2 regions of the Streptomyces sp. ME19-01-6 genome follow, and region 1 is predicted to be linked to the other one. Evidence: riboswitches for the same ligand, from Rfam matches in the RefSeq annotation. Region 1 holds a riboswitch; the other holds the start of a gene.
The links. Region 1 has a riboswitch for cobalamin ahead of cobN (cobaltochelatase subunit CobN). Riboswitches for the same ligand answer to the same signal wherever they lie in the genome.
Positions count from the first base shown of each region.

Region 2: linked by a shared signal. The riboswitch ahead of PV419_RS08245 (ribonucleoside-diphosphate reductase subunit alpha) and the one ahead of cobN (cobaltochelatase subunit CobN) in region 1 are both predicted to bind cobalamin.

Region 1 is NZ_JARAXF010000007.1:249,376-256,823, forward strand. Features, by position in the region: gene PV419_RS19445 (hypothetical protein) at 271-396, opposite strand; gene cobN (cobaltochelatase subunit CobN) at 393-4,040, opposite strand; cobalamin riboswitch at 4,071-4,232, opposite strand; gene PV419_RS19455 (nitrite reductase) at 4,284-5,915, shown strand; gene PV419_RS19460 (precorrin-8X methylmutase) at 5,912-6,562, shown strand; gene PV419_RS19465 (precorrin-2 C(20)-methyltransferase) at 6,559-7,448, shown strand, end outside.
Region 2 is NZ_JARAXF010000003.1:357,291-364,738, reverse strand. Features, by position in the region: gene PV419_RS08265 (HD-GYP domain-containing protein) at 1-241, shown strand, start outside; gene PV419_RS08260 (tetratricopeptide repeat protein) at 475-1,461, shown strand; gene def (peptide deformylase) at 1,555-2,184, shown strand; gene PV419_RS08250 (ribonucleotide-diphosphate reductase subunit beta) at 2,295-3,317, opposite strand; gene PV419_RS08245 (ribonucleoside-diphosphate reductase subunit alpha) at 3,314-5,737, opposite strand; cobalamin riboswitch at 5,860-5,990, opposite strand; gene PV419_RS08240 (FGGY-family carbohydrate kinase) at 6,205-7,448, opposite strand, start outside.

The DNA.
Region 1 (7,448 bases):
CCGGGCAGTTGAAGTTCTCTCCCCGATGGATCCGGGAGATTCTCCCCTGAATCGCTCCGGGGAGTTTGACAGGTCATGCCTGTCCGACGACGACCCTTCCAGCCGCCGGAGCAAGCACGCGGCTCGCTCGGGCTGTCGGAGACTTGGCTGTCGCCCCCGATCATGCACTGAGCGTGCCAGATGCATTACAGAGGGATGCGACGATGCTCTACACCGTCAGCTCAGCGATGCGCTTCACCTGCCCCGCAAACGTGGGAGCACCGCGCGGGATCAGAGGTAGAACACATCGCGCCCGCGGGTGCGCACGGCCAGCAGCCGCCCGTCGCGTACGCAGACCCAGCCCACCGACTCCAGCGGCGCCGTCCCGGCCACCGGCTCACTCCCCGACTCTGTCACTCGGCTTCGTCCTCCCCGCCCGCCCCGCCCTCTATGCCGCCTTCGGTCTCCAGGTACAGCTCCCGCACCGCCGCCAGGACCTCGGAATCGGGGTGCTCCCACAGGCCTCGGCTCTCCGCCTCCAGCAGCCGCTCGGCCATGCCGTGCAGCGCCCAGGGGTTGGCGTCCTGGAGGAAGGAGCGGTTCTCGGGGTCGAGGAGGTAGCTCTGGGCGAGCTTGTCGTACATCCAGTCGGCGACCACGCCCGTGGTGGCGTCGTAGCCGAAGAGGTAGTCGACGGTCGCGGCGAGTTCGAAGGCGCCCTTGTAGCCGTGGCGGCGCATCGCCTCGATCCAGCGAGGGTTGACCACGCGCGCGCGGAAGACCCGGGAGGTCTCCTCGTGCAGGGTGCGGGTGCGGACCGTCTCGGGGCGGGTGGAGTCGCCGATGTACGCGGCCGGGGCGGTGCCCTTGAGGGCGCGCACGGTGGCGACCATGCCGCCGTGATACTGGAAGTAGTCGTCCGAGTCGGCGATGTCGTGTTCGCGGGTGTCGGTGTTCTTGGCCGCGACCGCGATCCGGCGGTAGGCGCTCTCCATCTCCGCGCGGGCCGGGCGGCCTTCCAGGCCGCGGCCGTACGCGTAGCCGCCCCAGACCGTGTAGACCTCCGCCAGGTCGGCGTCGGTGCGCCAGTCGCGGCTGTCGATGAGCTGGAGCAGGCCCGCGCCGTAGGTGCCGGGGCGGGAGCCGAAGATGCGGGTGGTGGCCCGGCGTTCGTCGCCGTGCTCGGCGAGGTCGGCCTGGGCGTGGGCGCGTATGTAGTTGTCGGCCTCGGGCTCGTCGAGCGAGGCGGCGAGGCGTACGGCGTCGTCGAGCAGCGCCACGACGTGCGGGAACGCGTCACGGAAGAAGCCGCTGATGCGGAGGGTGACATCGACCCTGGGGCGGCCCAGCTGGTCGAGGGGGACGGGTTCGAGTCCCGTGACGCGCCGCGAGGCGTCGTCCCACACCGGGCGGACGCCCAGCAGCGCGAGCGCCTCGGCCACGTCGTCGCCCGAGGTGCGCATCGCGCTGGTGCCCCACAGCGACAGGCCGACGGAGCGCGGCCACGCGCCGTCGTTGTCGCGGCGGTAGCGCTCCAGCAGCGAGTCGGCGAGCGCCTGGCCGGTCTCCCAGGCCAGCTGGCTGGGCACGGCCTTGGGGTCGACGGAGTAGAAGTTACGGCCCGTCGGCAGGACGTTGACCAGGCCGCGCAGCGGTGAGCCGGAGGGGCCCGCGGGGACGAAGCCGCCGTTCAGGGCGTGTACGGCGTGGTCGATCTCGTCGGTGGTGGCGGCCAGCCGCGGCACGACTTCACGCGCGGCGAAGTCAAGGATCGCGGTCACCGCGTCGCGCTGCTCCTCGGGCAGTCCCAGGCACGCCTTCTCGACCGCCTCCGGCGCCCAGCCGGCGTCCTCCATCGCCTGGACGAGAGCGCGGGCGCGTTCCTCCGCCTCGTCCGCGCCGGTGCGGGTGGCGGCCGACTCGTCGAGGCCGAGTGCCTCGCGCAGGCCGGGGAGCGCCGAGGTGCCGCCCCAGATCTGCCGGGCGCGCAGAATGGCCAGGACGAGGTTGACCCGTTCGGGGCCGGCCGGGGCGGTGCCGAGGACATGCAGGCCGTCGCGGATCTGGGCGTCCTTGACCTCGCACAGCCAACCGTCGACATGCAGCAGGAAGTCGTCGAAGCCGTCGTCGTCCGGCCGATCCTCCAGGCCGAGGTCGTGGTCGAGCCTGGCGGCCTGGATGAGGGTCCAGATCTGGGCCCGGATGGCGGGGAGTTTCGCCGGGTCCATCGCGGAGATGGCGGCGTACTCGTCCAGCAGCTGCTCCAGGCGCGCGATGTCGCCGTAGGAGTCGGCGCGGGCCATGGGCGGCACGAGGTGGTCGACGAGGGTGGCGTGGGCGCGGCGCTTGGCCTGCGTGCCCTCCCCCGGGTCGTTGACCAGGAACGGGTAGATCAGCGGCAGGTCGCCCAGCGCGGCGTCGGGGCCGCAGGCGGCGGACAGGCCCGCGTTCTTGCCGGGCAGCCACTCCAGATTGCCGTGCTTGCCCAGGTGCACCATGGCGTCGGCGCCGAAGCCGCCGTCGGCTTGGGAGGTGGCGATCCAGCGGTAGGCGGCCAGGTAGTGGTGGGAGGGCGGCAGATCGGGGTCGTGGTAGATGGCGATCGGGTTCTCGCCGAAGCCGCGCGGCGGCTGGATGACGACCAGGAGATTGCCCCGGCGCAGCGCAGCCACCACGATCTCGCCCTCGGGGTCGCGGCTGGTGTCGACGAACATCTCGCCCGGCGGCGGCCCCCAGTGCTCCTCCACCGCCTCGCGCAGCTCCTGCGGCAGCCGGGCATACCAGCGGCGGTAGTCGGCGGCAGGGACCCGGACCGGGTTGCGGGCCAGCTGCTCCTCGGTGAGCCAGTCCTGGTCGTGGCCGCCCGCCTCGATGAGGGCGCGGATCAGCTCGTCGCCGTCGCCGGAGGCGAGGCCGGGCAGCGACTCGGGCCCCTCCTCGGGGCCGACGTCGAAGCCGTCCGCGCGCAGCCGGCGCAGCAGGGCGACGGCGCTGGCGGGCGTGTCCAGGCCCACGGCGTTGCCGATACGGGAGTGCTTGGTGGGGTAGGCGGACAGGACGAGCGCGAGACGCTTGTCGGCCGCCGGTATGTGGCGCAGCCGGGCGTGTCGTACCGCGATTCCCGCGACACGCGCGGCGCGCTCGGGGTCGGCTACATAGACGGGCAGGCCGTCCTCGTCGGTCTCCTTGAAGGAGAACGGCACGGTGATCAACCGCCCGTCGAACTCCGGGACGGCGACCTGGGTCGCCGCGTCCAGAGGCGAGAGGCCCTCGTCGTTCTCCTCCCACGCGGCGCGCGAGCCGGTCAGGCACAGCGCCTGCAGCACCGGGACGTCCAGCGCAGCCAGCGCGCCCGCGTCCCACGCCTCGTCGTCCCCGCCGGCCGAGGCCTCGGCGGGCCGGGTGCCGCCCGCGGCCAGCACGGTGGTGACCACCGCGTCGGCCTCGGCGAGGGCCTCCAGCAGCTCGGCCTCGGGCGCGCGCAGCGAGGCGACGTACAGCGGCAGCGGACGGCCTCCGGCGTCCTCGACGGCCCGGCAGAGCGCCTCGACGAAGGCGGTGTTGCCGCTCATATGGTGCGCGCGGTAGTAGAGCACGGCGATCCGCGGGCCGGTGACGTCCTCGCGCGCGGCGCGCTCCAGCGCGCCCCACGAGGGCGCGGGAGCGGGCGGCTCGAAGCCGTGTCCGGTCAGCAGGACGGTGTCGGACAGGAAGCGGGCCAGTTGGCCGAGGTTGCCGGGCCCGCCGTGCGCGAGGTAGGCGTGAGCCTCGGCGGCGATCCCGACCGGGACCGTGGAGGCCTCCATGAGCTGGGCGTCCGGGGCCTGTTCGCCGGTCAGCACGACGACCGGGCGGTCCTGGGCGAGCAGCGTGTCGAGCCCTTCCTGCCAGGCGCGCACCCCGCCGAGCAGCCGTACGACGACGAGTTCGACGCCGTCGAGGAGCGCGGGGAGGTCGTCCAGCGGGAGCCGGGCCGGGTTGGCGAGCCGGTAGGGCACCGGGGTCTGTGCCGCGCGGGCACTGAGCAAATCGGTGTCGGACGTCGACAGCAGCAGGATCATGCGACGGCAGGCCTTCCTCGGGGTCCGCGCCCCGGGCGGGTTGAAGACGGCGGGAGTTCCTGGCTCGCGCGGCCGCCGCATAACCGGCTGCCGCGCTCACAGTGGCGGGACCGCGCCGGATTTCCACCGGCTTCCTACCCTTTTTGCCGTCTTGTGTGGTGGCGGGCCGGGACCGACCCGCCGGTGAGCATAGTAGGCGTTCCTGACCTGCCGCGGGGCGGTGAGCCGGAGGCAATCGTCGGTATGCTCGCCGCCATGTCCCTCCCCCCGACAACCGCCCCACCAGGGGATGAAACCCCCGTGCGCGGGCGCGCCGACGCCTGCCCGGGCGCGCTGCGCCTGCACCCGGCGGACGACGGCGCACTGGCCCGGGTGCGGCTGCCGGCCGGGCTTCTGACGGCATGTCAGGCGCTGGTGCTGGCGCTCGCTGCCGAGGAGTTGGGGGACGGCCGACTGGACCTCACCTCCCGGGGCAATCTGCAGCTGCGCGGCCTCGCCCCGGGGTGCGGGGCCGGGCTCGCGGCCCGGCTGCGGACGGCCGGGCTCCTCCCGTCGGACCGGCACGACCGGGTGCGTAACATCGTGGCGTCCCCGCTGTCCGGACTGGACGGGGCGGGGCACACGGATGTCTCGGCGTGGGCGCGGGAACTGGACGCCCTGCTGTGCGACGACGGACCCGCGTCTTCCGGATTCGCCGAACTCGCAAGTCTCTCGGGCCGGTTCCTGTTCGCACTCGACGACGGGCGGGGCGATGTGGCGGCGCTGGGCGCGGATGTGACATTGATCGCAGAGCCGGACGGCGGGGCGCTGCTGCGGCTCGGCTCCGTCGGCGGTCACGGACTGGGGTACCCGGCGTCCACCGCGCCGGACGCCGGGGGCTCCTCCGAGGCGACGGGCCGTCCTGACGCATCGGGCGTCGCGGCGCGCCGGAACGGGCGGGCGGTGGGCGACGACACGCCGGGCCGGGCTCGGCCGCTGGATCCTGGGCCCGGTGGCGACTCCGCGGTCGCCGGGCTCCGGATGCGCGCCGCGGACGCGCCGCGCGCGGCGGCGCTGGCCGCAGTGGCATTTCTCGACGCCGTGCGCGCGAGTGGTACCCGCGCCTGGCGCGTTCGCGAGCTGTCGGCGCGACACGCCGTGACGGACGGCCGGTTGGCCGGGCGACTCGCCGAGGCGGGGATCCAGGCCACTCCGCTCGGCCCTGAGTCCCTCCGCGCCGAGGGACAGACATCGCCGGTGGACGCGGCACCCGCGCGCGAGGAAGCAGCGCAGGCCCTCGTGGACCATGCCGTCTCCGGCGCGCCCGCGGTCGGGCTCGTCGCCGGGCCAGGCGGGCGGTGCGTGGTGTCCGTCGCCGTTCCGCTGGGGCGGCTCGCCGCCGCGCGGTGGCGGCTGCTCGCCGAACTCGCCGCCCGGGGCGGCTCGGGCGAGCTGCGTGTGACGCCCTGGCGCGGCGTGGTGCTGCCCGGCTTCTCCCAGGACGGCGCCCGGGCCGCGCTGCGGGAGCTCGCCGACGCCGGGCTGGTGACCGCGCCGCACTCCCCCTGGCTCGGGGTCGGCGCGTGCACGGGACGGCCCGGCTGCGCCAAGTCCCTGGCCGATGTGCGGGCCGACGCGGCGCGCGCGGTGGCGGGCGAGGCGTCCGGCGGCGGCCGCCCGGGCCGACCGCCGACCGCCCTGCCCGTGTACTTCTCCGGCTGCGAGCGGCGCTGCGGCCACCCCGGCGGCCGGTGGGTCGACGTGCTGGCGACGGGCGACGGCTACCAGGTCACCGTACGAGGTGCCACAGGGTCCGAGCGGGGCGTGGACGGGACAGTGAACGTAACAGCAGAGCAATTGGCCGGCGCCGTGGCGGCGGCCCGTGGAACGACATGATCGAGGGCACAGTGTTCGACTACGAGAAGGACGGCGCGGCCATATACCGCGCTTCCTTTGCCACCATCCGCACCGAGGCGGACTTGAGCGGCCTGCCCGCCGACGTCAGCCGGGTCGCGGTGCGGATGATCCACGCCTGCGGCATGGTCGACCTCGTCCAGGACCTCGCGTACACCCCCCAGGTGGTCGCCCGCGCCCGCGCCGCGCTGCGCGCCGGCGCGCCCGTGCTCTGTGACGCGCACATGGTGGCCAGCGGTGTGACCCGCAAGCGGCTGCCCGCGGACAACGACGTGGTGTGCACCCTGTCCGACCCCGGGGTGCCCGAACTGGCCCGCCACATGGGCACCACGCGCAGCGCCGCCGCGCTGGAGCTGTGGCGGGACCGGCTGGAGGGCGCGGTGGTGGCCATCGGCAACGCGCCCACCGCGCTGTTCCGCCTGATGGAGATCATCGAAGAGGGTGGGGCCGGCGCGCCGCGCCCGGCGGCCGTCATCGGCGTACCGGTCGGCTTCATCGGCGCCGCCGAGTCCAAGGAGGCGCTGGCCGGGCATCCGGCCGCGCTCGACCACCTGGTGGTGCGCGGCCGGCGCGGCGGCAGCGCCATCGCCGCGGCCGCGGTCAACGCGATTGCGAGCGAGGAAGAGTGAGCGAGCAGCAGGAGCAGGCGGCCGTTCCGAAGGGCCGGCTCTACGGCGTGGGTCTTGGCCCCGGGGACCCCTCGCTGATGACCGTGCGCGCCGTGGAGGTCATCGCCGAGGCCGATGTCGTCGCGTACCACAGCGCCCGGCACGGCCGCAGCATCGCACGCGCCATCGCCGAGCGCCATCTGCGGCCCGACCACATCGAGGAGCGGCTGGTCTATCCGGTCACCACCGAGACCACCGACCACCCCGGCGGCTACCGCGGCGCGATGGAGGAGTTCTACGCGGACGCGGCGGCCCGGCTGGCGGCCCATCTGGACGCGGGGCGCACGGTCGCGGTGCTCGCCGAGGGCGACCCGCTCTTCTACGGCTCGTATATGCATATGCACAAGCGGCTGGCCGACCGCTACCCCACCGAGGTCGTCCCGGGCGTCACCTCCGTGAGCGCGGCCGCCGCCCGGATCGGGGCGCCGCTGGTGGAGGGCGAGGAGGTGCTGACGGTCCTGCCCGGCACGCTCCCTGAGGACGAGTTGACGGCGCGCCTGGCCACGACCGACGCGGCCGCAGTGATGAAGCTCGGCCGGACCTTCCCGGCGGTGCGGCGAGCGCTGGAGCGCTCGGGACGGCTGGCGGAGGCCCGGTACGTGGAACGGGCCACGATGGGCGCGGAGCGCGTGGCGCCGCTGGCCGAGGTGGACCCCGACTCGGTGCCCTACTTCTCGGTGGCGGTGCTGCCGAGTCGGATCGACGCCAAGGCCACGGCCCGCCGGGGCGAGGTCGTGGTGGTGGGTCTCGGCCCGGCGGGCCCGCTGTGGCTGACCCCCGAGGCCCGGGGCGAACTGGCCGCCGCGGAGGACCTGGTCGGCTACACCACCTACCTGAACCGGGTGCC
Region 2 (7,448 bases), on a different contig from region 1:
TCGGGATCAGCCGCTTTTGGCCCGTATCGTGCGTGCGGTGAACGCCTACACCGAACTGGTGGGAGGTTCCCCGGGCGGCTCACAGGGAAACCCTCAGAAGGGTCGGGGCACGGCGGGGCCCGGGGCTCTGGAGCGGCTGCGGCGGGGCACGGTCCGCGACTTCGACCCGGTGGTGGTGGAGGCGCTGGCCATGGTCGTGTCGCGTCCGGTGCACGACCGGGTCCGTGGCCGCCCGAAGTGAGAACTCGCGGGTAATGAGCGGCCGCCCCGAGGGGCATGGTTGGATGCGAAGAGAGGGGGTGTCGGGCCTATGGCCGACGGCAAGGAGGTGTGGTGGGCATCGTCCCCCGGCCGAACCGTGAGGGGCCGGGCTGAGATGTCCGCGAATGTGTGGCAGGTTGTCGTCGAGGGAGGGCTAGGCCGTCCGCGAAGGCATCTGGTGCGGTACTACTTCGATACCGGCAGGCGGGAATGGTGAAGATCTTCGGCAAGGTGCGGCACCGGCCGTCCGCCTCATGGCGGCAGGCCACGGACCGCGCGTTCACGCTCATCGGAGACGGTCGGTACGAGGACGCGGGTGCACTGCTGACCCGCGCCGCCGATCTGGAGCCGTGGCTGTCGGAGTCCTGGTTCAACCTGGCGCTGTTGCACAAGTTCCGGCACGACTGGGAGCAGGCGCGCGCGGCGGGGCTGCGCGCGGTCGCGCTGCTGGACCGCGAGACCGGCGCCCCGGACTGGTGGAACGTGGGGATCGCCGCGACCGCCCTGCAGGACTGGCCGCTGGCGCGCCGCGCCTGGCAGGCGTACGGCCTGAAGGTGCCCGGCGAGGCGTCCGCGTCCGGTGAGCCGCTGGGCATGGAGCTGGGCAGCGCGGCGGTGCGGCTGTCGCCGGAGGGCGAGTCGGAGGTCGTCTGGGGCCGCCGCCTGGATCCGGCCCGGATCGAGGTGCTGTCCATCCCGCTGCCGTCCTCCGGGCGGCGTTGGGGCGAGGTGGTGCTGCACGACGGCGTTCCGCACGGCGAGCGCGTCACCTCGGCCGGCCCCGCGTATCCGGTCTTCGACGAGATCGAGCTGTGGGCGCCGTCCCCGGTGCCGACCTGGGTGGTGCTGCTGGAGGCCGCCACGGAGGCCGACCGGGACGCGCTGGAGCGGCTCGCGGCGGACGCGGGCTTCGCCGCCGAGGACTGGTCGTCCTCGGTGCGGCTGCTGTGCCGCTCCTGTTCTGAGAGCCGGATGCCGAGCGACGAGGGCGAGGGCGAGCACCTGGACCCGCACGACCACAGCGAGCCCGGCCAGCCCGGCCCGCTGGGGCACCGTATGGCGGGCTCCGGCTCGCTGTGGGTGGCGGAGCGGGAGTGCGGGATCGCCGCGCCGAGCGGGCTGGTGCGCGGGCTGCTGGACGGCTGGGTCGCGGACAGCCCGGACACCCGCGAGTGGCGGGATCTGGAAGAGGTCTGCTGACGGGCGGCGCCCGGCTGACATACCCGCTCATCCGGCGCGGGCCTTACCCTGTAGGGCGACGAGTCTGGTTTTGAGGAAGGCGTGCGGCGGACGATGGCGCAGCAAGGGACTGAACAGCGGGTGGACGACGAGTTCATCGTGGACACGGAGGACTGTGAGGAGCGCGAGCGCGCATACCGCGAGCGCGGCACGGCCCGTCCGATCACGGTCGTCGGCAATCCGGTGCTGCACAAGGAGTGCCAGGACGTCACGGAGTTCGACGACAAGCTCGCCGCGCTGGTCGATGACATGTTCGCCAGCCAGAAGGCGGCCGAGGGTGTGGGCCTGGCCGCCAACCAGATCGGCGTCGACCTGAAGGTCTTCGTCTACGACTGCCCGGACGACGACGGCGTCCGCCATGTCGGCGTGGTCTGCAACCCGGTGCTCGACGAGCTGCCGGCCGACCGCCGGGTGTTGGACGACTCCAATGAGGGCTGTCTGTCGGTGCCCACCGCCTACGCCGAGCTGGCCCGCCCCGACTACGCGGTGGTGCGCGGCCAGGACGCCGAGGGCAAGCCGATCGCGGTGCGCGGCACCGGCTACTTCGCCCGCTGCCTGCAGCACGAGACCGACCACCTCTACGGTCGCCTCTACATCGACCGCCTCTCCAAGCGCGACCGCAAGGACGTGCTGCGGCAGATGGCGGAGGGCACGCCCCGCTACGAGACGGTGCCCAACGCCTGACGCCTCGCGGCATACGGCATACGACGCGGCGCCCCCGGGAGATCCCAGGGGCGCCGCGCCTGCGTATCGGGTTTGGATCAGCCGCCGGTCAGAAGCCGCTGAGAAGCCGATCAGAAGTCGTCGTCGAAGGAGACCGAGCCCTCGACCGCCACCTGGTACGCGGAGGCGCGGCGCTCGAAGAAGTTGGTCAGCTCCTGGACGTTCTGCAGCTCCATAAAGGAGAACGGGTTCTCGGAGCCGTAGACCGGGGCGAAGCCGAGGCGGGCGAGCCGCTGGTCGGCGACGCACTCCAGGTACTGGCGCATCGACTCGGTGTTCATGCCCGGCAGCCCGTCGCCGCACAGGTCGCGGGCGAACTGCAGCTCGGCCTCGACGGCCTCCGCCAGCATGTCGGTGACCTGCTGCTGGAGTTCGTCGTCGAAGAGGTCGGGCTCCTCCTCGCGGACCGTGTCCACCACCTGGAACGCGAAGTTCATGTGCATGGTCTCGTCGCGGAACACCCAGTTGGTGCCCGTCGCCAGGCCGTGCAGCAGGCCGCGGGAGCGGAACCAGTAGACGTAGGCGAAGGCGCCGTAGAAGAAGAGGCCCTCGATGCACGCCGCGAAGCAGATCAGGTTGAGGAGGAAGCGGCGGCGGTCCTCCTTGGTCTCCAGCCGGTCGATCTTGTCGACCGAGTCGATCCAGCGGAAGCAGAATTCCGCCTTCTCCCTGATGGACGGGATGTTCTCCACCGCGGCGAACGCGGCGGCCCGGTCGTCCGGGTCGGGGAGGTAGGTGTCCAGCAGCGTCAGATAGAACTGGACGTGTACGGCCTCCTCGAACAGCTGCCGGGACAGATACAGCCGCGCCTCGGGCGAGTTGATGTGCTTGTAGAGCGTGAGCACCAGGTTGTTCGCGACGATCGAGTCGCCGGTCGCGAAGAAGGCGACCAGGCGGCCGATCAGGTGCTGCTCGCCGGGGGAGAGCTTGGCGAGGTCGGCGACGTCCGAGTGGAGGTCGACCTCCTCCACGGTCCAGGTGTTCTTGATCGCGTCGCGGTAGCGGTCGTAGAAGTCCGGGTACCGCATCGGCCGCAGGGTGAGCTCGAACCCGGGGTCCAGGAGGTTCTTGGTGCGTTCGGGGGCGGTGGTCACTGGCAGGCCTCGCAGGACTCGGGGTTTTCCAGGGAGCAGGCGATGACCTCGGGGTCGGCAGGCACCTGCTGCGCGGGGGCGGGGACGGGGATGGTGGCGGGAGCGGTCGCCGCGCGCGCCGACTGCGCGATCCGGGTCGCCGGGCGCGAGCGCAGGTAGTACGTGGTCTTGATGCCGCGCTTCCAGGCGTACGCGTACATCGAGCTGAGCTTGCCGATGGTCGGCGAGGCCATGAAGAGGTTCAGCGACTGGCTCTGGTCGAGGTACGGGGTGCGGGCGGCGGCCATGTCGATCAGGGCGCGCTGCGGGACCTCCCACGCGGTCCGGTACAGCTCCCGCACGTCCTTCGGCACCCAGGAGAAGTCCTGGACCGAGCCGTTGGACTCGCGCAGCGCCTCACGGCTCTGGGCGTCCCATACGCCGAGCTTCTTCAGGTCGTTCACCAGGTATGAGTTGACCTGGAGGAACTCACCGCTGAGCGTCTCGCGCTTGAAGAGGTTGGAGACCTGCGGCTCGATGCACTCGTACACGCCCGCGATCGAGGCGATCGTCGCGGTCGGGGCGATGGCCAGAAGGAGGGAGTTCCGCATGCCGGACTTCGCCATCCGCTCGCGCAGCGCCGCCCACCGCTCGGGCCAGGTCGCCACCGCGTCCGTGTAGTGGTCCGGGTGCAGCACCCCGCGCGCGGTGCGGGTGGCGGACCAGGCCGGGTGCGGGCCGTGGCGCTCGGCGAGCGCGCAGGACGCCTCGTACGCCGCGAGCATGATGCGTTCGGAGATCTGGGTGGAGAGCTTCTGCGCCTCGGGCGAGTCGAAGGGGAGCCGCAGCCGGAAGAAGACGTCCTGCAGGCCCATCAGGCCCAGACCCACCGGCCGCCAGCGGGAGTTGGACGCCCCGGCCTCCTGGGTAGGGTAGAAGTTGATGTCCACCACACGGTCGAGGAAGGTGACGGCGGTACGGACGGTCGCGTCCAGCCGCTCCCAGTCCATTACTTCCCGCCCGTCGCCGACGTCTTTGCCCAGGTGCGCGGCCAGGTTGACCGACCCCAGGTTGCACACGGCCGTCTCGCCGTCGTCCGTGACCTCCAGGATCTCGGTGCAGAGGTTGGAGGAGTGGACGACCCGGCCGGGCTCGGCGGTCTGGTTGGCGGTGCGGTTGGCGGCGTCCTTGAAGGTCATCCAGCCGTTGCCGGTCTGCGCGAGGGTGCGCATCATCCGGGCGTACAGCTGGCGCGCCGGGACGGTCTTGACGGCCAGTCCCTCCGCCTCGGCCTTCTTGTAGGCGGCGTCGAACTCCTCGCCCCACAGGTCGACCAGCGCGGGCGCGTCGACCGGCGAGAACAGCGACCAGTCGGCGTCGGCCTCGACCCGGCGCATGAACTCGTCCGGGATCCAGTGCGCGATGTTGAGGTTGTGGGTGCGGCGGGCCTCTTCGCCCGTGTTGTCCCGCAGCTCCAGGAACTCCTCGATGTCCGCGTGCCAGGTCTCCAGGTACACACAGGCCGCGCCCTTGCGCCGGCCACCCTGGTTGACGGCGGCGACCGAGGCGTCGAGGGTGCGCAGGAACGGCACGATGCCGTTGGAGTGCCCGTTGGTGCCGCGGATCAGCGAACCGCGGGCGCGGATGCGCGAGTAGGAGAGCCCGATGCCGCCCGCGTGCTTGGAGAGCCGCGCGACCTGGTGGTAGCGGTTGTAGATCGAGTCCAGCTCGTCCAGCGGCGAGTCCAGCAGATAGCAGGACGACATCTGCGGGTGCCGGGTGCCGGAGTTGAACAGGGTGGGGGAGCTGGGCAGGTAGGACAGCGTGCTGGTGAGCCGGTAGAGCTCGGCGACATCGTCCAGCGCCTGCCGTGAGTGGTCCTCGGCCAGCCCGCAGGCCACCCGCAGCAGGAAGTGCTGCGGCGTTTCGATCACCTGGCGGGTGATCGGGTGGCGGAGCAGATAGCGGCTGTGCAGCGTGCGCAGCCCGAAGTAGCCGAAGCGGCCGTCGGCGCCGTCGGCCAGCGCCCGCTCGACCAGCGCGTCCAGGCGGGCGGCGTGGGCGGTCACGAACTCGGCCGTGCCGTCCGCGATCAGGCCCTCGCGGTGTCCCACGGCCACCGAGGCCGAGAAGGAGACCGCGCCCTGCCCGGCCGCCTCCTCCGCGATGGCGAGGGTCAGCAGCCGAGCGGCGAGCTTCGAGTACTCCGGCTCCTCGGCGATCAGCCCGGCCGCCGCCTCGGTCGCGAGGGTGCGCAACTCCGCCTCGTCCGAGCCGGGATGGCGGCCGCGCAGGGCGGCGGCCGCGACCTTGCCGGGGTCGGTGGCGGGCAGGTCGGCGGTGAGCTCCGTCAGGGTCCGCAGAAGGACGGTCCCGGGCGCGTCGTTCGCTGCCTGAGTAGCCGCTGCCTCTGAAACCGGATCGGCTGGCGCGATGGTCACGAAAGTGCTCTCCCTCGCTCGGCTTGGGGCCTCACGGTGGTGCGCGATGGGCGCGTACGGGCATGCCGAAACCGCGAACGGCATACCGCGCAGCGTCCACCGGCCCAACCCGCGGGGCCCGGACGTATGAGACGGCTGTCGGCAGGTCCTCGGACTCGCGGGTACGCAAAAGCGCACGCGTACACCGTTGCGGGACAGTTCCGGATTCCCACCGGATTCCCCTGCGGCGACAGCGAGCATGAGCATACATCTTGTGGTGGCGAGCGCACGCGCCCCCACATGTTGTGTCGCGAGGTGGAGTGTTTCGTACGAATGTGCTATTCAGTGCCGGACTTGACGCGGTCTTGGCGCGCACTTGGCACTGACCTGACGCGGGCCTTGGACAGGCCTGGCACGGGTCCGGTGCGGGCGGCCGGGCGCGCGCCAGGCGCGGGTCCGGCGCGGTGCCGGGCTGCCGTGGGCCGCCGTTAAACGGGCGCCGTTGCCCGCCACTCCGCGAGGGTACGGGCCAGCCTGGCCCGGTAGTCCGCGTAGCCGCGCTCGTATGCCTCGGCGCGGTCCGCGTCCGGTACGACAGTACGCGAATCGGCTCGCCATTGTGTCGCGTCCACCGGGTCGCCCAGCGCCCGCCAGGCGACCGCGACCGCGCCGCGCGCCCCCACCTCGGGCTCGTCGGGGATGCGCACCGGTCGCCCGAGGGCGTCCGCGAACAGCTGGGCCCAGGCGGCGGACCGGGTGCCGCCCCCGCACGCCGCGAGGCTCGCGGTCAGCCCCGCGGCCTCCAGGCAGTGGCGGGCGGCGTACGCCACGGCCTCACAGACGGCCCGTACGGCGTCCGCGCGGGTCGCCGCCAGGGTCAGCCCGTCCAGCCGGCCCCGCGCGGCGGGCTCCACGAACGGGGCCCGCTCGCCCGCGTCGGACAGGAAGGGCAGCGCGGTCACCCCGCGCGCCCCCGGCGGGCTTTGGGCGAGCAGCGCGTCCAGGTCGGCGGTGGTGGCCCCGGCGAACTCCAGGACCCACTCCAGGGCCGCCGTGCCCACCATGGCGGGCATGCCGCGCAGCCAGCGGTCCCGGTCGGGCACGCACAGCCACATGCCCGCCGGGTCGGCCGCCGGGTCGATCCGCGCGCTGTCGGTGAGGACCTGGCTGGCCAGCGTGGTGCCGACGATCAGCAGGCCGTCGCCGACCTCCTCGACCCCGCTGCCGATCGCGCAGGCCGGAAGGTCGTACGGGCCCGCCGTGACGGGCAGTCCGACCGCCAGCCCGAGCAGCTCGGCGCCCGCTTTGTCCAGCCGCCGTACGGTGTCGGGCGCGGCGGGCGACGGCAACAGCCGGGCGTATTCGGCGATTCCACATGCTTCCAGGGCCTCTGGGACATACGCGCGCGTGGTCACGTCCAGGAAGGGCATGGACGCGTCCGAGGCGTCCACGCCGATGACGCCGGTGAGCCGCTGCGCCACCGCGTCCACGCAGTAGCCCGCGACCTCCGCGCGCGCCAGCGCCTCCGGCTCGTGGTCGGCCAGCCAGCGCAGCAGCGGCGCATGGCAGCCGGGGAACACCCCGGAGCCGGTGAGCCGGTAGAGCTCGCGGATGGTGCCGTCCTCGCCCCAGCGGGTCACGGTGTCGTTCGCCCGCCCGTCCATCCACGAGATCGGCGGGCGCACGGCCCGGCCCGCCGCGTCACGCAGCCACAGCCCGTCGCCCTGCCCGG